DNA from 3 places in the Cupriavidus sp. SW-Y-13 genome. Region 3 is predicted to be linked to each of the others. Evidence: predicted binding sites of a transcription regulator. Region 3 holds the regulator's gene; each other region holds the start of a gene.
The links. The regulator sigma-54, encoded in region 3, starts transcription at its own class of promoters, with help from an activator protein. The targets are predictions, from matches to a motif close to TGGCANGNAANCTGCTTT.
Positions count from the first base shown of each region.

Region 1 (6,594 bases), 720 kb from region 3:
GCTCGGCCATTTCGGCCGACTGCGGCAGCAGCGAGGTCTGGTAGTTGACGTCGAGCATGCGCGCGGTGTTCTCCGCGCGCTCGGTGTAGCGGGCCATCCAGAACAGGTGGTCGGCGGTACGGCTCAGCATGATGGGCTCCCGGCTTGTCGTTGTTCGCGGCGTTCAGCGTTCCAGTACCCAGGTGTCCTTGGTGCCTCCGCCCTGCGAGGAATTCACCACCAGCGACCCTTCACGCAATGCCACGCGCGTCAGTCCGCCAGGCACCATCCGAACTTCCTTGCCAGACAGCACGAACGGCCTCAGGTCGATATGGCGCGGCGCGATGCCCGATTCCACATACGTGGGGCAAGTGGACAGCGCCAGCGTGGGCTGGGCGATGTACTGCTCGGGGCGGGACTTGACCACTTCGCGGAACTGCTCGATCTCGGCACGGGTGGCAGCCGGACCCACGAGCATGCCGTAGCCGCCGGCACCGTGCGTCTCCTTGACCACGAGCTTCTCCATGTTGTCGAGCACGTACTGCAGGTCATCGGGGCGCCGGCACATATACGTGGGAACGTTCGACAGGATGGCTTCCTCGCCCAGGTAGAAGCGGATCATGTCCGGCACGTACGGATAGATCGATTTGTCGTCGGCCACCCCGGTGCCAATCGCGTTGCTGATCGTCACATTGCCGGCCCGGTAGACCGACAGCAAACCGGCCGCGCCGAGCGTGGAGTCCGGCCGGAATGCGAGCGGATCGAGGAAGTCATCGTCCACGCGGCGGTAGATCACGTCGATCCGTTGCGGCCCCTGCGTGGTACGCATGTAGAGGTGATCGTCCTCGACAAAGAGGTCGCTGCCCTCCACCAGTTCCACGCCCATCTGCTGGGCCAGGAACGCGTGCTCGAAATACGCGGAGTTGTACATGCCCGGCGTGAGCACCACCACGGTGGGGTCCGCAATGTTCTGCGGCGACACGCTGCGCAGCATGTCGAGCAGCAGATCCGGGTAATGCGCCACCGGTGCCACGCGATTGCGCGCGAACAGTTCGGGGAACAACCGCATCATCATCTTGCGGTTCTCAAGCATGTAGGACACGCCCGACGGTACGCGCAGGTTGTCTTCCAGCACGTAGAACTCGCCCTCGCCCGCACGCACCACGTCGATGCCAGCGACGTGCGCGTAGATATCGCGCGGCACGTCGATGCCGAGCATCTCGGGCCGGTACTGCGCGTTGTTGTAGATCTGGTCAGGCGGAATCACGCCAGCCCGGATGATGTCCTGGCCGTGGTAGATATCGTGTATGAAACGGTTCAGCGCTGCGACGCGTTGCCGCAACCCGCGCTCCAGGGTGGCCCATTCACTGGCCGGAAAAATGCGCGGGATCACGTCGAACGGAATCGTCCGCTCGGTGCCGCTGTTGGACTCGTCCTTGTCGCCATAGACGGCAAAGGTGATGCCCACCCGGCGAAAGATCAGGTCCGCCTCCGCCCGCTTGTTGTCCATTGACCCGCCGGACTGCCCGCCCAGCCAGTCGGCAAAGTTGCGGTAGTGGGGCCGCACCGCCCCGGTCGGCAACGCCTGACCGGCTTCGATGCCCGTCAATGTGCCATCTTCCCGCCCTTCCAGCATCTCGTCGAAAAACCGCGCCGCCATGATGGCCGCTCCTTCGTGGAAATGGGCGCCAGCTGCGTGCAGTCTCCTCGCCTGCCGCTTCCGACGACTGTCTGGCGACGCCGCCGGCCTCCCGTTCATTGATGCTTTATCGAGACAACGCTTTCAGCATACCCGCGCCGGCAATTCCCGCAAGGGTTGCATGTGCGAGACATGCACCGGCACGCAAAACGGTTTAGCAAGATGCTTGCCAGGGGACTACGCCTGGCAGGAGGTTTTGCTCCCCTCTCCCGCGAAGTGGGAGAGGGGTTGGGGGAGAGGGCTGGTGGCTCTGCTTGCCAGCCACTTCGCAATTTGCACGGTTTGCCCTCTCCCCCGCCCCTCTCCCTGAGGGAGAGGGGAGCAAACCGGAGAGACGCAAACTATCGCGCCGTGCCGCCCGCACACGACGCCGACTCCGGCGGGCAGTTATCCAGTATGTCCTGCACCAGCGCCTCCGGCGTCCGGCGGATATCGAGCACCAGCGCGTCGCGCGGCTCCTCCAGTGTGTCGAACTGGCTTTGCAGCAGGGCCGGGTTGAAGAAATGGTCTTCGCGGACCGACAGGCGGCCACCAATCGTCGATGCATCGCCCTTCATGAACACAAAGGTCACGCCGCCTTCCGGAGGGTTCAGCCGATCGCGGTAGACCTGGCGCAGCGCGGAGCAGGTAAACACATGGGTGCGCCCTTCTGCACGGGCTTCGTCGATAGCCGCCCGCATGGCAGCCAGCCACGGCCAGCGGTCGTCATCGGTCAGCGGCACGCCGGCGTGCATCTTGGCCTTGTTGGCCTCGCTGTGAAACGTGTCGGCATCATGGAAGCCGCAATGCAGGCGCTGCGCCAGCATCTGGCCCACGGTGGTCTTGCCGCTGCCAGAAACGCCCATCAGGATATAAATCATGTCTGCTCCATCGATCATGGTGTCGGATGGTGTCGCCACCCTTGTCGGTAGCCGCCACGAACCATTGCGGTTGCACGGCGGTACCCCAGGCACCGTGGCGCCCGGGGAAACGAATAAGAAGAATCTGAAAACGACGGCCCGGAACGAGCCTGCTGTGTGAACGGATGAACCTATTGTGCGACGGCGACGCCCGTTTGGACAGACGCGGGAACACTCGACATGGCATCCGCTTCGGAGAGGTCCAGCGCGCTGCCCCCTTCCTCGGCAATCCGCGCATGGCGGCGGAACAGGCCGAACAGGCCGCGCCCCATGCTGAACTGCGCGAAATTATCCTCAGGCGCGGCAACCGGCTGGCGCGCTGCAAACTCCGCCTGCACCGAGGCATCGCCCACCAGTTCGAGCGTGCCGGCCACGGCATCCACGCGAATGACGTCCCCGTCACACACACGGGCCAGCGGACCGCCTGCCAGCGCCTCGGGGCCAACGTGGATCACGGCTGGCACCTTGCCCGATGCGCCCGACATGCGGCCATCGGTCACCAGTGCCACCTTGTGACCAGCGTCCTGCAACGCGCCCAGCCCCGGCGTCAGCCGATGCAATTCGGGCATGCCATTGGCATTCGGCCCCTGGAAGCGCACCACGGCCACCACATCGCGATTCAGTTCATCGGCGTCGAAGGCGGCCTGCAGCGCCTCCTGCGATTCGAAGACGCGCGCCGGCGCCTGCACCACACGATGCTCGTCGGCCACGGCCGAGACCTTGATCACGCCGCGCCCGAGGTTACCGGCCATCAACCGCAACCCGCCCTCGGCCGAGAATGGCGCCGACGCCGGTGCCAGCACGCTGGAGTCGCCACTGACGGTGGGGCCATCGCGCCAGCGCAACATACCATCGGTCATCACCGGTTCCTGCGTGTAACGCGCCAGGCCCCGCCCGGCCACTGTCTGCACATCCTCGTGCAGTAGTCCGGCCTCCAGAAGCTGGCCGATCACGTAGGCCACACCGCCTGCTGCATGGAAATGGTTCACATCGGCAGCGCCATTCGGATAGACACGCGCCAGCAGCGGCGTGACGGCCGACAGACGGTCGAAGTCGTTCCAGTCGATGACAATCCCTGCCGCGCGTGCCATGGCAACGAGGTGGATCGTATGGTTGGTCGATCCGCCGGTTGCCAGCAAGCCGACCATCGCATTGACGATGGCGCGTTCGTCCACGACCTGCGCCAGCGGCGTGTACTCGCGACCCCGCGCGATCAGCGCCAGGGCGCGCTGCGCGGCGGCGGTGGTCAATGCGTCGCGCAACCCGCTATCCGGATGCACGAACGCCGCGCCGGGCATGTGCAGGCCCATGATTTCCATCAGGAACTGGTTGCTGTTGGCGGTGCCATAAAACGTGCACGTGCCGGCGCTGTGATACGCGGCGCTTTCAGCTTCGAGCAATGCATCGCGCCCCACCTGTCCCGTGGCGTAGAGCTGGCGCACCCGCGCCTTCTCCTTGTTCGACAGTCCGGTAGCCATCGGCCCCGCTGGCACGAACACCACGGGCAGGTGCCCGAACTGGAGCGCGCCCATCAGCAGGCCCGGCACGATCTTGTCGCAGACGCCGAGCATCAGCGCCGCGTCGAACGTGTTGTGCGACAGCCCAACGGCGGTGCTCATGGCAATGGCATCGCGCGAGAACAGAGAGAGCTCCATACCGGCGTTGCCCTGCGTGATGCCATCGCACATGGCCGGCACGCCGCCCGCCACCTGCGCTACCGCACCCACGGCACGCGCCGCCTCCCGGATCACGGACGGATAGCGCTCATACGGCTGATGCGCAGACAGCATGTCGTTGTAGGCGGTGATGATGCCGAGATTCGGCGCATGCTCCACACGCAGCTTGAGTTTGTCGTCCGAAGGCAGCGCTGCGTAGCCGTGAGCCAGGTTGGCACACGACATGCCACGCAGCGGACCTAGTTCCCGCTGGGCCCGTTCGCAGCGCGCGAGGTAGGCGGCACGGCTGGCACGGCTGCGTTCGACGATGCGTTCGGTAACGGCCGAAACTTCTGCGCGGGCGTGGCCCGGGGTAGCTGGGGACATGGCGGATCGATTCTCGTGGGGGTATCGGGCGGCATATCGGGCGGCAAATCTCGCCCTCCATGCTGTAGATTTTCTACATTATAGCCAGGAGACGATTCCCAACGAAAGCCCGGCATCCTCCCGCACTCGACTTATTCAGCGCATTTTCGCACGAAATTCGGGTAAATCCTGAGGCATCGAGCATCTCATCGGATGCAGAAAACTTCCTCCTAACGTGTAGAATCTCTACAAATTCAAGGGCGACATCATTGAGAGCCGCCCGGCACGACTCCACGCCCACCCTCACCATGCGCGACAGAATCCTTGCCGTCTACGACACGCTGCGTCCCTCCGAACGCCGACTTGCCGATTACGTGACCCGTCACGGCGCCAGCGTCATCCGCCTGACCATGCCTGAACTTGCCGAGCGCGCAGGCGTATCGCAGCCCACGATTGCGCGCTTCTGCGCAGCGCTAGGCTACGATGGCTTCAAGGAGTTCAAGCTCCAGTTCGCCCAGAACGTAGGCGGCGGCATCCCGTTCGTGCATCAGGATGTGGCTGCCAGCGACCGGCCGGCCGACATCGCCGGCAAGGTCTTCGACCGCACCATCGCCACGTTGATGACCGTGCGCAATGCCCTCTCCGCCGACCAGATCGAACACGGCATTCGCCTGCTAGCGGATGCAAGGCGCATCGAGTTTTACGGCTGCGGCAATTCAGGCATCGTTGCACTCGATATCCAGCACAAGTTCTTCCGTCTCGGCATCCCGACCACGGCCTACTCCGATCCGCACGTATTCAGCATGTCCGCCGCACTGCTGCGCCCTGGCGATGTGGCCGTGCTGGTATCCAACAGCGGTCGAACCTGGGATATGCTCACCGCCGCCACGCTGGCTCGCAGCAGTGGCGCAAGCGTGCTGGCACTTACGCACAGCGGTTCGCCCTTGGCCGGACTTGCCGATGTCTGCGTGTTCTCCGATGTCGAAGAAGACAGCGAAGTATTCACGCCGATGACCTCACGCATCTGCCACCTTGTGCTCGGCGACGTTCTGGCGGCCGGCGTGGCACTCGGCCGCGCGGAATCGGTGGCCGGCGGGCTGCAACGCGCCAAGGCCCACCTGCGCGAGCGACGCATTGCCGGGGCGGACCCCGCGCCGCTGGCGCCCAATTCGGAGACCTCGGCAGCGAGCGCGACCACCAGGAAAAAAGCCAGAAAGGCGACCCCATCCACGCGCGCTACGCGGTGATAAACCGCTCGCCTTCCGGTCCTACTCCGGGCCAGGTACTTCGGGTGCATCTCGCCAGTAGCGCCGATGTTGCTGGCGATACGTCGTCACCGTCTGGCCAGCACCCCTTGTCTCGATCGTGATCGCGCCTGCTTCATCGCTCCGGTAGCGCGCGATACCAGCGCGGCCATAGCGCCGCCAGACATCATTGCGCGGATGGCCATAGCGGTTCGCAAACCCCATCTGGAAAATTGCCAGCTCCGGCTGTACCGCCGCCAGGAATGCACGATGCGACGACGTTCCGCTGCCATGATGCGGCACGAGGAGGAAGTCGGCATGCAAGCGATCCTCCTCTGAACGACGCACCAGCGCGAGTTCCTCGCGCACGCCAATATCCCCGGTCAGCAGCGCGCTGCGATGCGGGGTCGACACCCGCAACACACAACTCCGCGCATTGCTGGAGAGCCTGGAATTCTCCAGCGCCGCCAGCGAGGGGTGCAGGATCTCGAATGTCACACCGTCCCAGTCCCACGCTGCGCCGGCGAGGCACGCCTGCCAGTTAGTCTTTCCGGCATCGCTGGTCAGCAGCCGATGGTCCGCGACACTCGCCGTCAGCCGTTGCGACACCGGCACTGCAGCCAAGACATCCCTCACACCCCCCGCATGGTCGGCGTCTTCATGGCTCACCATGAGCATGTCAAGCCGACGCACGCCCGACGCACGCAGAAAGGGGACGATGACCTGTCCGCCCGCGCTGGTGCCGGACCCAT
Region 1 is NZ_WHLX01000001.1:1,097,565-1,104,158, reverse strand. It holds gene GA566_RS05060 (alpha-E domain-containing protein) at 1-130, opposite strand, end outside; gene GA566_RS05055 (circularly permuted type 2 ATP-grasp protein) at 164-1,639, opposite strand; gene GA566_RS05050 (gluconokinase) at 2,020-2,538, opposite strand; gene edd (phosphogluconate dehydratase) at 2,709-4,619, opposite strand; gene GA566_RS05040 (MurR/RpiR family transcriptional regulator) at 4,907-5,845, shown strand; gene GA566_RS05035 (DNA internalization-related competence protein ComEC/Rec2) at 5,867-6,594, opposite strand, start outside.
Region 1: the regulator sigma-54 is predicted to act here: its motif matches at 1,833-1,850, upstream of GA566_RS05055 (circularly permuted type 2 ATP-grasp protein).

Region 2 (6,594 bases), on a different contig from region 3:
ATGCAATGCGGCATCCAACCCCTACTACGGGCCGATGAGCGGCGTCACGGACGAGCAGTTCCGCAAGGTGCTCGACAACAACGTGATTTCCAATCACTGGCTGATCCAGATGGTGGCGCCGCAGATGATTGATCGAAAGGATGGTTCGATCATCATCGTGTCGTCGATTGGCGGCCTGCGTGGGTCGCCTACGATTGGCGTCTACAACGTCTCGAAGGCCGCCGACTTCCAACTTGCCCGCAACCTTGCCGTGGAGTTCGGGCCGCACAACGTGCGCGTGAACTGCATCGCTCCGGGGCTGATCAAGACGGACTTCGCGCGAGCCCTTTGGGAAGATCCGGTCCGCTACAAGCAATCGACGGAAAACGCCCCGCTGCGCCGCATTGGCGAGCCGGTGGAGATTGCCGGCGCTGCATGCTTCCTGGCATCGGCAGCCAGCACGTTCATGACCGGACAGGCGATGGTCGTGGACGGTGGCGTGACGATCTGAGTCGTTACCTGAGTGACCTGGGGAGGGCCGCCGCCCGGCTGCCCTCCTGCTCGTTCATGGGCAGTTTCTCGCGGGAGGCCATGCATGTCGCATCAACCGCAGCAACCGCAACACGCAACACCTGCCGGCCAGTGGCCGGTCATGTCGATTGCCGAGGCCCACGCCCGGCTCACTGCGCCTGGCGCGCCGTTCGAAACTGAAACACGCGTGATCCGGGGCGTGCCCACCACCGTGTGGAAGAACGCGCCACCCACGCTGCGCGACCTGTTCCTGGTAGCGGCCGCGTGGGGCGAGCGCACCTTCGTGGTCTATGAGGGGGAGCGCGTCAGCTATCGCGCGTTCGTGCTTGCCGCCACGGCGCTGGCGCATCAGCTTGTGCGCGACGGTGTGCACCGCGGCGATCGCGTGGCCGTGGCCATGCGCAACCTGCCTGAATGGCCCGTGGCCTTCTACGCAGGCCTGCTGACCGGCGCCATCGTCACGCCGCTCAATGCCTGGTGGACCGGCCCCGAACTGCAATATGGGCTGGCCGACTCGGGCAGCAAGATCGCCATCGTCGATTTCGAGCGGCTCGACCGCATTCTCGAACACCTGCCGCAATGCCCCGCGCTGGAACGCATCTATGTCTCGCGTGCGCCAGAGGATGCCAGCTTCGACGATCCACGCATCGTGCCGCTGGCTTCAGTGATTGGCGAATCCCGCACGTGGGGCACCCTGCCCTCGCAATCGCTGCCCATCGTCCCGCTCGACCCCGAGGACGATGCCACGATCTTCTACACGTCAGGCACCACCGGGAAGCCCAAGGGCGCCGTGGGAACCCATCGCAACGCGTGCTCGGTAGCGGTCTGCGGGCAGTTCAGCCCGCTGCGCAACCTGCTGCGGCGCGGCGAACCCGTGCCGGAACCGGACCCCAATGCGCCACAGAAAGCCGCGCTACTGGCCGTGCCGTTCTTCCACGTCACGGGCTGCATGTCGGTCCTGAATGGCGCGCTGGCCGTGGGCGGCAAGATCGTGCTGATGCATCGGTGGGACACGCTACGTGCCATGGGCCTGATCGAGACCGAGCGGTGCACTTCGGCAGGTGGTGTGCCTACCATCGCATGGCAGATCATCGAACATCCACAACGCGCAGCCTTTGACCTGTCGTCGCTGGAAAACATGCATTACGGTGGCGCGCCCGCTTCGCCGGAACTGGTGCGGCGCATCCAGGAAGCGTTTCCAAAAGCTGCGCCAGGCATTGGCTGGGGCATGACGGAAACGTCGGCCACGTTCACGAGCCACAGCGCCGAGGAATACGTGCATCGCGCAGATAGCAGCGGCCCGTCCCTGCCAATCGGCGAGATGAAGATCGATGACGGGTTCGGCAACGCGCTGCCCGTGGGCGAGATTGGCGAGTTGATGGTGCGCGGCGCCAATGTGGTCCACAGCTACTGGAACAAGCCCGAGGCCACGGCCAAGACGTTTTCCGACGGCTGGTTGCGCACTGGCGACGTGGCGCGTCTCGACGAAGACGGCTTCGTGTACATCGTGGATCGCATGAAGGACATGCTGATTCGCGGTGGCGAAAACATCTACTGCATCGAGGTGGAAAGCGCGCTGTATGCGCATCCGTCGATCATGGATGCCGCTGTGGTGGGCATCGCGCACCGGACGCTGGGAGAGGAACCGGCCGCGGTGGTGAGTCTCAAGCCGGGGATGGCGGCGAGCGAAACCGAGCTACAGGCGTTTGTGCGCGAGCGGATTGCGGGGTTCAAGGTGCCGGTGCGGATCATCGTGCTGGACGAGATGTTGCCGCGCAATCCGAACGGGAAGATCTTGAAGTCGAACCTGCGCAAGCTGTTCGATTAGGTCCAGCGGGTCGGGCGGGCTCTCGGGTCCGCCCTCATTCGACTCGCTTATTTCACCGGGATCGGCGTCCCCGCCGGCACCGGCACGGCCGTCACCGCATTCTGCGGGCTACCACTGACGATGCGGTCCGAATAGGTCAGGTAGACCAGCGTATTGCGCTTGCGGTCCACCGCACGCACCACGTGCAGCGTCTTGAACAGGATCGACATGCGCTCGGAGAACACGTCCTCCTGTGCCTTCAGCGGGCCCTTGAACGCGATGGTGCCCACCTGACGGCAGGCAATCGACGCCTCCGGCGGGTCCTCGGCCATACCGAGAGAGCCCTTGATACCACCGGTGCGCGCCCGCGAGACATAGCACGTCACGCCGTCCACTTGCGGGTCATCGTAGGCCTCAATGACGACCTTGTCGGAACCCGTCATGCGGAAATTCGTCGATACGCTGCCGATTTCCTCGGCATGGACGGCGGCTGCAAAGCACGCCACCATGACGCACAGCCCAGTCCTGACGACGTTCCTGACGCTCATTCCGATGTTGCTCCCTTGATCTCGTCGTGCCTGCGTTCCATTTCCTGGCGCAGCGCGCGGCGTTGCTTGGCGGCCTCGAAGCGCTGGCGCTCCACTTCGTCGCGCGGCTGCAGCGGCGGCACCTCGGCGGGCGCACCGTTGTCGTCCACGGCAACCATCGTGAAATAGCAGCTATTGGTGTGGCGCACAACCTTGCTGCGGATATTTTCCGTCACCACCTTGATTCCGATCTCCATCGAGCTGCGGCCCGTGAAGTTGACGGCGGCAAGGAACGTCACGAGTTCGCCTACGTGGATCGGCTGGCGGAACATCACCTGGTCCACCGAGAGCGTCACCACGTAGCGGCCGGCGTAGCGGCTGGCGCAGGCATACGCGACCATGTCCAGGTACTTCAGAATGGTGCCGCCGTGGACATTGCCGGAGAAATTGGCCATGTCCGGCGTCATCAGCACGGTCATGGAAAGCTGGTGGGACAAATCGTTCATCGCTGAAAATCCAGAATTCGAGCCTGAGGCGCGGGCAGTGTAACGCGACACGCCTCGCAATGGCACGAATAGAGATAGGAATTCCGCGAGAAGAGACCCGGCACAAAAAAGAAAAGCGGCCCCGCAGGCCGCTCTCTGTACTCCGCAGACGTGATGCGCTTACTTCTTCTTGTTCACGGCGTCCTTGAAACCTTGGCCGGCGGAGAACTTCACCGTCTTTGCTGCCGGGATCTTGATGGTTTCACCAGTACGCGGATTGCGACCGGTACGGGCGGCACGCTTGCCCGAGCTGAAGCTGCCAAAACCCACCAGCGTGACGGAGTCACCCTTGGCTACTGCCTTCTTGATACTGTCCAGCGCAGCGTTCAGCGCGCGCTCGGCGGCGGCATTGCTGAGTTCTGCTTCCGCGGCGATGGCCGATACCAGTTCACCTTTATTCATGGCTGTTTCCCTTGTTGGTCGTCGTCACCGGACTTATGCCAAGTGGCAAAAAGTCCGATCGGCGCAGTCTAATCTGCCCATTAAGGCTTGAGCAATCCCCAGTGGCACCAATGCAACGAAAACCGCCGCAAATCGTTCTGTGGCAACACTTAGCGGGCGTTTTACCCCTCTGTTTCCCAGATCGCGACATCACATTATTTGAATTTCATGTAAAGAACGGCGCACTTGGGTGAGAAACCGAGAATAGATCGAAAAAGTGGCGTGTCAGCAATAATATGCTCCCCCGCCTTCGATTATTCCGCCCAAGCGCAAAGCATCACGATGGTGCAGGAAATTTCCATGCACCTTTTCGGGTCTGCTGCATCGCCGCAAATGCGTCAATCTGGCGCATAAGGTCTCTCGCATTGCTGGATAACTACCTCCCTTTCCAGCGTCAGCGGCGCCGATGCCGTCCGGAAGCCCGGCTGAAGAGCGCCGTCCCAGTGCATTTCGCACCGTGTTTGCGCGAATTTCCCCGTTTTGCCGCCTTTTCAGGAACGCAAATTGCTTATCGCTGCTCCCATTTCGAGCATAAATCGGGCAAAGATAACGATGGATAACCTGAAGACTGGCACGGATGCGCTGTTCATCCTGCTCGGCGCAATCATGGTGCTGGCCATGCACGCCGGATTTGCGTTCCTGGAACTGGGCACCGTACGGAAGAAAAACCAGGTCAATGCACTGGTGAAAATACTGGTCGACTTTGCGGTCTCAACCCTGGCCTATTTCTTCATCGGTTATACGATCGCCTACGGCGTCCAGTTTTTCTCCGGTGCCGAAGTGCTTGCGGAGAAGAACGGCCACGAACTCGTGAAGTTCTTCTTCCTGGCCACCTTCGCAGCGGCCATCCCGGCGATCATCTCCGGCGGTATCGCCGAGCGCTCCAGGTTCAACCCGCAACTGGTGGCTACGTTCGTGCTGGTGGGATTTGTCTATCCGTTCTTCGAGGGTATCGTCTGGAACAACCGGTTCGGGCTGCAGGACTGGCTGGCCTCGGTGACTGGCGCGCCCTTCCATGACTTTGCCGGTTCGGTGGTCGTGCATGCGGTTGGCGGATGGATCGCCCTGCCCGCCGTGCTGCTGCTTGGCGCGCGGCGTGGCCGGTATCAGAAGGATGGCCGCATCAGCGCGCATCCGCCTTCGAACATTCCGTTCCTGGCGCTTGGGGCATGGGTGCTGGCCGTGGGCTGGTTCGGCTTCAACGTGATGAGCGCCCAGACCATCGACAAGATCAGCGGTCTGGTGGCCATCAACTCGCTGATGGCGATGGTCGGCGGCACACTGGCTGCGTGGGCGGCCGGGCGCAATGACCCTGGGTTCTCCTATAACGGCCCGCTGGCTGGTCTGGTGGCTGTCTGCGCGGGCTCGGACATCATGCATCCGCTTGGCGCGCTCGTCACCGGCGCGGTGGCCGGACTGCTGTTCGTCTATCTGTTTACGCTGGCGCAGAACAAGTGGCATATCGACGATGTGCTCGGCGTCTGGCCGCTGCACGGCCTCTGCGGCGCGTGGGGCGGCATCGCGGCGGGCATCTTCGGCACGCGCATGCTGGGCGGCATGGGCGGCGTATCGTTGGTGTCGCAGATCACCGGCACGCTGGCGGGCATCATCGTGGCAGTTGTCGGCGGCACGCTGGTCTATGGCGCGCTGAAGAAGTTCGTCGGCATTCGTCTCGATGCCGAGGAAGAATTCAACGGCGCCGACCTGACCCTGCACCGCATCTCGGCCACGCCAGAGCGGGAGACGAACTGGTAAGACGGTTCCGATGACACGCGCGACCGGCACATCGCGCTGAACGCCGGTCGCGCAGCAACGCCGACATCACAAAGTTTGACTTGAACTTTCGGGCCCGCGCGTCCAATAATGCCCTTGCCCCTCCCCAAACGCCGCAACAGGCGTGTCTCGCAATCCTGACATTCCCGACAGCGTTTTCTCTTTCGCCGTCCCTGGTTTTTTCCTGCCCGTCAAAACTGGAGCGTGTCTCATGGATACCACCTCGCTGCAAAGCATCCGCGACATCATTTACGGCTACGCCACAGTATTCGGGGTCAAGATTCTCGCTGCCCTGGCATTCTGGGTCGTGGGCCGCTGGCTGATTCATTTCGTGGTGCGGCTGGTGCAGAAATCGCTGGCCAAACAGAGCGTCGATCCCACCCTGCTGCGCTATGTCGGATCGATTGTCACCGTCACGCTGAACGTGGTGCTGGTAATTGGCATCCTCGGTTACTTCGGCATCCAGACCACCACGTTTGCGGCACTGATTGCTGCGGCGGGCGTCGCCATCGGCATGGCATGGTCAGGGCTGATGGCGAACTTCGCAGCAGGCGCGTTTCTGGTGGTACTGCGGCCGTTCAAGGTCGGCGACTTCGTCACCATCGGCGGCGTCACCGGCACGGTGGTAGAAATCGGACTGTTCGCCACCTCGATGAATACCCCCGACAACGTCATGACCGTGGTCGGCAACAACAAGATTTTCTCGGACACGATCCAGAACTTCACGGCCAATGCGTTCCGGCGCGTGGAATTGAAAGCGCAACTGGCCGGCTCCACCGATGTGGCAGCGGCCACCGCGCTGCTCAAGGAAAAGATTGCCGCGATTCCCAACGTGCTGCCTGACCCAGCCGTGGAAGTCGAGATCCTTGAATTCACGCTCGTGGGGCCGGTGCTGGCCGTCCGGCCGTTCTGCCATAACGATCACTACTGGCAGGTCTATTTCGATACCAACCGCACGATTCGCGACACCTTTGGCCAGGCCGGATTTGCC
Region 2 is NZ_WHLX01000002.1:1,193,345-1,199,938, forward strand. It holds gene GA566_RS21040 (SDR family oxidoreductase) at 1-490, shown strand, start outside; gene GA566_RS21045 (class I adenylate-forming enzyme family protein) at 575-2,338, shown strand; gene GA566_RS21050 (CreA family protein) at 2,386-2,865, opposite strand; gene GA566_RS21055 (acyl-CoA thioesterase) at 2,862-3,350, opposite strand; gene GA566_RS21060 (HU family DNA-binding protein) at 3,510-3,791, opposite strand; gene GA566_RS21065 (ammonium transporter) at 4,383-5,585, shown strand; gene GA566_RS21070 (mechanosensitive ion channel family protein) at 5,815-6,594, shown strand, end outside.
Region 2: the regulator sigma-54 is predicted to act here: its motif matches at 4,324-4,341, upstream of GA566_RS21065 (ammonium transporter).

Region 3 (6,594 bases):
GGCCAGACGCCATCGCATTCGTTGGTATACTCCAGCGCCATGATAGCCAATTTCGATGCGAATCGAGCACTCGCGCTCGCTCGCCACACTCTCCAGATCGAGGCAGACGCCGTTTCGGCGCTGGCCGGACGCCTGACGCCCGCCTTCGCGAAGGCCGTCGAGATCATTCTCGGCTGCACGGGCCGCGTGGTCGTCTCCGGTATCGGCAAGTCCGGCCACATCGGCCGCAAGGTGGCGGCCACGCTGGCTTCCACCGGCACGCCGTCGTTCTTCGTACATCCTGCCGAGGCCAGCCATGGCGACCTCGGCATGATCACGCGGGACGACGTCCTGATCGCATTCTCCAATTCCGGCGAGACCGCCGAACTGCTGTCGATCATCCCGATCGTCAAGCGGATTGGCGCCAGCCTGATCTCTATTACCGGCAACCCGGAATCGAACCTGGCCAAGCTCTCCGACGCCCATCTCGATGGCGCCGTGGCACAGGAAGCCTGCCCGCTGAACCTGGCGCCGACGGCCAGCACCACCGCCGCACTGGCGCTGGGCGACGCGCTGGCCGTGGCCGTGCTCGACGCGCGCGGCTTCGGCGAGGAAGATTTTGCCCGCTCGCACCCGGGCGGCGCGCTCGGCCGCAAGCTGCTGACTCATGTGCGCGACGTCATGCGCTCGGGCAACGCCGTGCCGGAAGTCCGCGAGACCACGCCGCTGGCCCAGGCACTGATGGAAATCACGCGCAAGGGCATGGCCATGACGGCGGTCGTCGACCCCGAGGGCCGCGCCGTGGGCGTGTTCACCGACGGCGACCTGCGCCGCCTGCTGGAGACCTCGACCGACTGGAAGACCGTGCCCATCGGCGAGGTCATGCACCGCAACCCGCGCATGGTCAACCAGGACCAGCTCGCGGTGGAAGCGGTGCAGGTCATGGAAGCAAACCGCATCAACCAGTTGCTCGTCGTCGACCACGACGGCCGCCTGGTCGGTGCCTTGCACATCCATGACCTCACGCGTGCCAAGGTCATCTGAACATGCCGGACTTCCTGTCCAGACTCACGGGCGTGATCATGCGGCTGTTGCCGCTGCTGCTGATGGCCATCGTCGCCGGCAGCACGTTCTGGCTCGTCCAACTGAACTCGCCGAGCACCGGCACAGACCAGTCACGCACCAAGCGCCACGAACCGGACTACTGGATGGAACGGTTCTCGGCCACGGAACTGGCTGCGGATGGCACGACCAAGATCCGCTTCACCGGAGTGAAGATGGTCCACTTCGAGGATGACCAGACCTACGACGTGACCAAGCCGGCCATGCGTGCCTTCCAGCCGGACCGCCCGCCCGTGACCGCCAACGCCAATCGCGGCGTCATGAACGCCGAGGGCACGATCATCGACCTTTACGGCAACGCCGTGATCGTGCGGCAGGCCGGCGTGGATCCGTCGAAGGATCCGCGCATGACCGCCACGTCGCAATACTTCCAGCTGCTCGTCAATGACGACATCGTCAAGACAGACAAGAACGTGGAGCTGACGCGCGGACCTTCGGTCATGACGGCCAACGGGCTGATCTTCAACAACGTCACCCGCGAAGTACAATTGCTGGGCAACGTACGCGGCACGATCGTCATGAACCCGCCGCAGGGGCAGGCCAGGACCCAGTGACACCCGGCTGGCAGGCTCGTCCTGCCGCATCGCCTGGCCGCCTTCCCTATCTCATCATTTGCCAAACATGACTGCATCCCTGTCGACATCGTCCTGTCGCCGCCCGGCGCCCGCCCGATTGACGGCCCTAGCCGCCCTCGGACTCGCGCTCGCCATGAGCATGGTCCAGCCCGCTTTTGCCGAGCGCGCGGACCAGGCCAAGCCCCTCGTGCTCGAAGCGGACAATGCCAGCTACGATGACGTCAAGCAGATCTACACCCTCACCGGCAACGTGGTGCTGACCAAGGGCACGATGGTGCTGAAATCCGACGCTGCCGAACTGCGCACGGACCCCGAGGGCTACCAGTACGCCATTGCCACGTCCAAGCCGGGCCGCCAGGCGTACATCCGCCAGAAGCGCGACGGCGTGGACGAATACATCGACGGCTGGGGCGACCGCATCGAATACGATGGCAAGACCGAGGTCAACAAGCTGATCGGCCATGCCCGCGCGGCACGTGTCTCGGGCGTCGGCGCCAAGATCCTCGACGAAATCCGCGGCGCCGTGATCACCTATGACAGCCGCAACGAGTACTACACCGCCACCGGCGGCGACAACAACACCACCGCGGGCAACCCGTCGGGCCGCGTACGCGCCGTGCTGTCGCCGCGCGCCGATGCCAGCGCCCCCGCCGCGAGCGGCGCCCCGCTGGACCTGAAGCCGTCCACGGCCCCGGCCAAGCCCTGAAACACAGCCCCTTCTATCGCCTCCGTATCCGATGAACGACTCCGCCACCCTCGCCTCCCCTGCCGCCTCTTCCGCTGCGAGCGTCCGCACCGACAGCAGCACGCTGGTCGTCCGCCATCTGAAGAAACGCTACGGCACGCGCACGGTGGTCAAGGATGTGTCGCTCGACGTCAAGAGCGGTGAAGTGGTGGGCCTGCTGGGTCCGAACGGCGCGGGCAAGACCACATCGTTCTACATGATCGTGGGGCTGGTGGCACTCGACGAAGGCGACATCGTGCTGGACGACAAGCACATCAGCGGCCTTGCGATCCACGAGCGCGCGCGCATGGGCCTGTCCTATCTGCCGCAGGAAGCGTCGGTCTTCCGCAAGCTCAATGTCGAGGAAAACATCCGCGCCGTGCTGGAGCTGCAGGTGGAAAACGGCAAGTCGCTGACCAAGGCCGAGATCGACCGCCGGCTCGACTCCCTGCTGGACGACCTGCAGATCGCGCACCTGCGCAACAACCCGGCACTGTCGTTGTCGGGCGGTGAGCGCCGCCGGGTGGAAATTGCCCGCGCGCTCGCGTCGTCGCCGCGTTTCATCCTGCTGGACGAACCGTTTGCCGGTGTGGACCCTATCGCCGTGGGCGAAATCCAGCGGATCGTGAGTTTCCTGAAGGCCCGCAACATTGGCGTGCTGATTACCGACCACAATGTTCGCGAGACGCTGGGCATCTGCGACCACGCGTACATCATCAGCGAAGGTACGGTGCTGGCATCCGGCCTGCCAGAGGAAATCATCGCCAACGAATCTGTGCGCCGCGTCTATCTGGGCGAGAATTTCCGCATGTGATGCGTGCGGTGCGGCAATTTCTGCCCACGCTGCACACCGTTTTTCCAAAGCCGTTTCCGATCACGCAAGGTTGGGCGATAGGTTCTAGCAAATTCCGTTCCAACAACGGAAAGATGCGCATAGAATAGGTCGCATGAAACCTTCGCTTCAGCTCCGCCTCTCCCAGCATCTGGCCCTGACCCCGCAGCTGCAACAGTCGATCCGGCTGTTGCAGCTTTCCACGCTGGAACTGCAGCAGGAAGTGGAGCAGGCGCTGACGGAAAATCCGTTGCTCGAGCGCGAGAACGACTGGCTGGATAGTCCGCTGCGCGTGGCCGCGGACGGCTCGGTCAACCTCCAGACCGCACCGGCACCCGCACCGGCCGAACCCCAGGCCAACGGCACCGAACGTGCCGATGGCGCGGCGGGTGGCGAAGAGGAAAACTACAACGATACCGGCAGCGAGGACTACGGCAACGACTGGAGCCTCGACGACTTCGCGCGACGCCCGCAAGGCGACGAAGACGAGAAGACGCCGATGCAACTGCGCGACGCCGATCCGACGCTGCGCGAGTTCCTCATGGAGCAGCTCACGCCACTCAAGATCTCGGTGCGCGACAAGGGCCTGGCCATTTTCCTGATCGAGTCGCTCGACGACGACGGTTACCTGAGCGCCTCGCTCGAGGAAATTTGTTCGGAACTCCCGGAAGAACTCGAGTTCGAAGTGGATGAGGTGCAGGCGATACTTACGCTGCTGCAGAGCTTCGATCCACCCGGTGTCGGGGCACGCAACGCTGCGGAGTGCCTGAGTTTGCAGTTGAAGCGGTTGAAGCACCCGCAGCGCGAACTGGCGCTGACTATCGTCAATCATCATCTGGAACTGCTGGCCGTACGGGATTACACCCGGCTCAAGAAAGCCCTGCAGGTGGACGAAATAGCATTGAAGGCTGCGCACGAATTGATCCGCTCCCTCGCACCGTATCCAGGACACGCGTACAGCCGTCCGGAAGCGGACTTCGTGGTGCCGGATGTGTTTGTGCGCAAGAGCGGCAGCGGATGGATCGCGCAGCTCAATCCGGACGTGATGCCGCGCCTGCGCATCAACGATATGTACGCGCAGATTCTGCGCGGTGCGAAGGGCGAGGCAGGGGCTGCCGGACTGCAGCAAAAGCTGCAGGAAGCGCGGTGGCTCATCAAGAACATCCAGCAACGATTCGATACGATCCTGCGGGTGTCGCAGGCGATTGTGGAGCGTCAAAAGAACTTTTTCTCGCACGGGGAAATCGCGATGCGCCCCTTGGTTTTGCGTGAAATTGCCGATACACTGGGTTTACACGAGTCGACCATTTCCCGGGTCACAACGAACAAGTACATGGCCACGCCGATGGGTACTTTCGAGTTGAAGTACTTCTTCGGAAGCCACGTCTCCACGGAGACGGGTGGCGCGGCCTCATCCACGGCTATACGCGCGCTGATCAAGCAACTGATAGGAGCCGAAGACCCCAGGAATCCTCTTTCCGACAGCCGCATCGCCGAACTGCTGGGCGAACAGGGCTTTGTGGTCGCACGCCGCACGGTGGCGAAATATCGCGAAGCATTGAAAATCCCCGCAGTGAATCTCCGCAAGTCTTTGTAGCCGAGCCGTAACCGCCTGCCTGGTGCGGCTCTTTCAGAAGGAGAAGCGCTATGAACTTCAAGATCAGTGGACACCACCTCGACATCACGCCCCCGCTGCGTGAGTATGTGGAAACGAAACTGGAGCGAATTGTCAGACATTTCGATCAGGTCATTGGCGTAAGCGTGCTGCTATCAGTCGACAATCACAAGGAAAAGGACAAGCGTCAGTACGCGGAAATCAATCTGCACCTCAAAGGCAAGGACATCTTCGTCGAAGCCCATCATGAAGACCTGTACGCGGCGATCGACTGTCTGGTCGACAAGCTCGACCGCCAGGTGATCCGCTACAAGGATCGCGTGCAAGGGCATGACCGCGAGGCGGTCAAGTACCAGATGGCCGAAGCGCAGCTACAGCAACAATAACCAGCGCAACGAAACGACAGTTTCAGTTGTCCTGAGAGGACTGACAGTAAGAGAGCAAAGCCGCGCATCTGCGCGGCTTTTTTGATGGGGCGTCCGGTTGCCGCACAACTTTCCATTCCTCACGCGTTACCTCGACACCACTAAGCGACGAATTGATACACCGAAGGTGTTCGCATCTCTCGCATGTCGGTGTATGCTGCACCACAAATCACAGGCAGAACGGTCCCGTCATGCGGAACCGGCGGTGCGCCCTGAAGGCGCACGGGTCGGGCAGTATTTCGGGTGGGCAAACCGGTCGACGACCTCGCGGCGGAAGTCCGCAGGCGCGACGCTGCAGCGCACAAGTGCGTGGCAGCCCTGCTCTATAATGGCCGGACGCTCCAATGCGGGCGACTGGCACCTCAATATCCTGATTGCCCCCAACTCGGCGGGCCGGTCCATGCGCGCCGGCTTGTCACTCGGACTTCTCGTGCATCGCCCATGAATCGTTTGGCCAAACTGCTGCCACCTGGCAACATCCATCTCGACGTCACCGTCACCAGCAAGAAGCGGGTCTTCGAGCAAGCCGGGCTCCTGTTCGAGAACAACCATGGCGTGGCGCGGGCCACTGTTACCGACAACCTCTTTGCGCGCGAGTCCCTGGGTTCCACCGGGCTTGGCGCTGGAGTTGCCATTCCGCACGGCCGCATCAAGGGCCTGAAGCAGCCGCTGGCGGGCTTCATGCGCCTGGCGGAACCCATCCCGTTCGAATCGCCCGATGGCAAGCCGGTCTCGCTGTTGATCTTCCTGCTGGTGCCCGAGCAGGCCACGCAGCAGCATCTGGAAATTCTTTCCGAAATTGCCCAGTTGCTGTCGGACCGCGAAATGCGCGAAGGGCTGGCGACGCTGCCCACGCCGGAAGCCGTCCACCAGTTGCTATCGGACTGGCATCCCTAACGCCGGAATCGCCCGCCGCAGCCCACTGTCCTACCGCCCCCTCCTGAAAGTCATCCCGCATGGAACTCACCGGCGTCACCTCGCAGTCGATCTTCGACGACAACGCAGCAGACATCAAACTGTCGTGGGTCGCCGGCCTTGAAGGTGCGGACCGCGCCTTCGATGTCGAGTTCGCGCGTGAAGCCACCTCCGCGGCGGACCTCGTGGGCCACTTGAACCTGATCCACCCGAACCGGATCCAGGTGCTCGGCAAACCCGAAATCCTTTATTACCAGCGTCTCGACGACGAGCCGCGCAAGCGTCAGATGGGCGAGCTGATCCTGCTCGAGCCGCCCTTCCTGGTCATCGCCGACGGCATGGAGCCGCCGCCCGACCTCGAACTGCGCTGCACGCGTTCGTCCACGCCGCTGTTCACCACGCCGGTA
Region 3 is NZ_WHLX01000001.1:381,539-388,132, reverse strand. It holds gene GA566_RS01825 (SIS domain-containing protein) at 40-1,023, shown strand; gene lptC (LPS export ABC transporter periplasmic protein LptC) at 1,026-1,655, shown strand; gene lptA (lipopolysaccharide transport periplasmic protein LptA) at 1,723-2,382, shown strand; gene lptB (LPS export ABC transporter ATP-binding protein) at 2,414-3,214, shown strand; gene GA566_RS01805 (RNA polymerase factor sigma-54) at 3,348-4,829, shown strand; gene hpf (ribosome hibernation-promoting factor, HPF/YfiA family) at 4,880-5,233, shown strand; gene ptsN (PTS IIA-like nitrogen regulatory protein PtsN) at 5,714-6,169, shown strand; gene hprK (HPr(Ser) kinase/phosphatase) at 6,229-6,594, shown strand, end outside.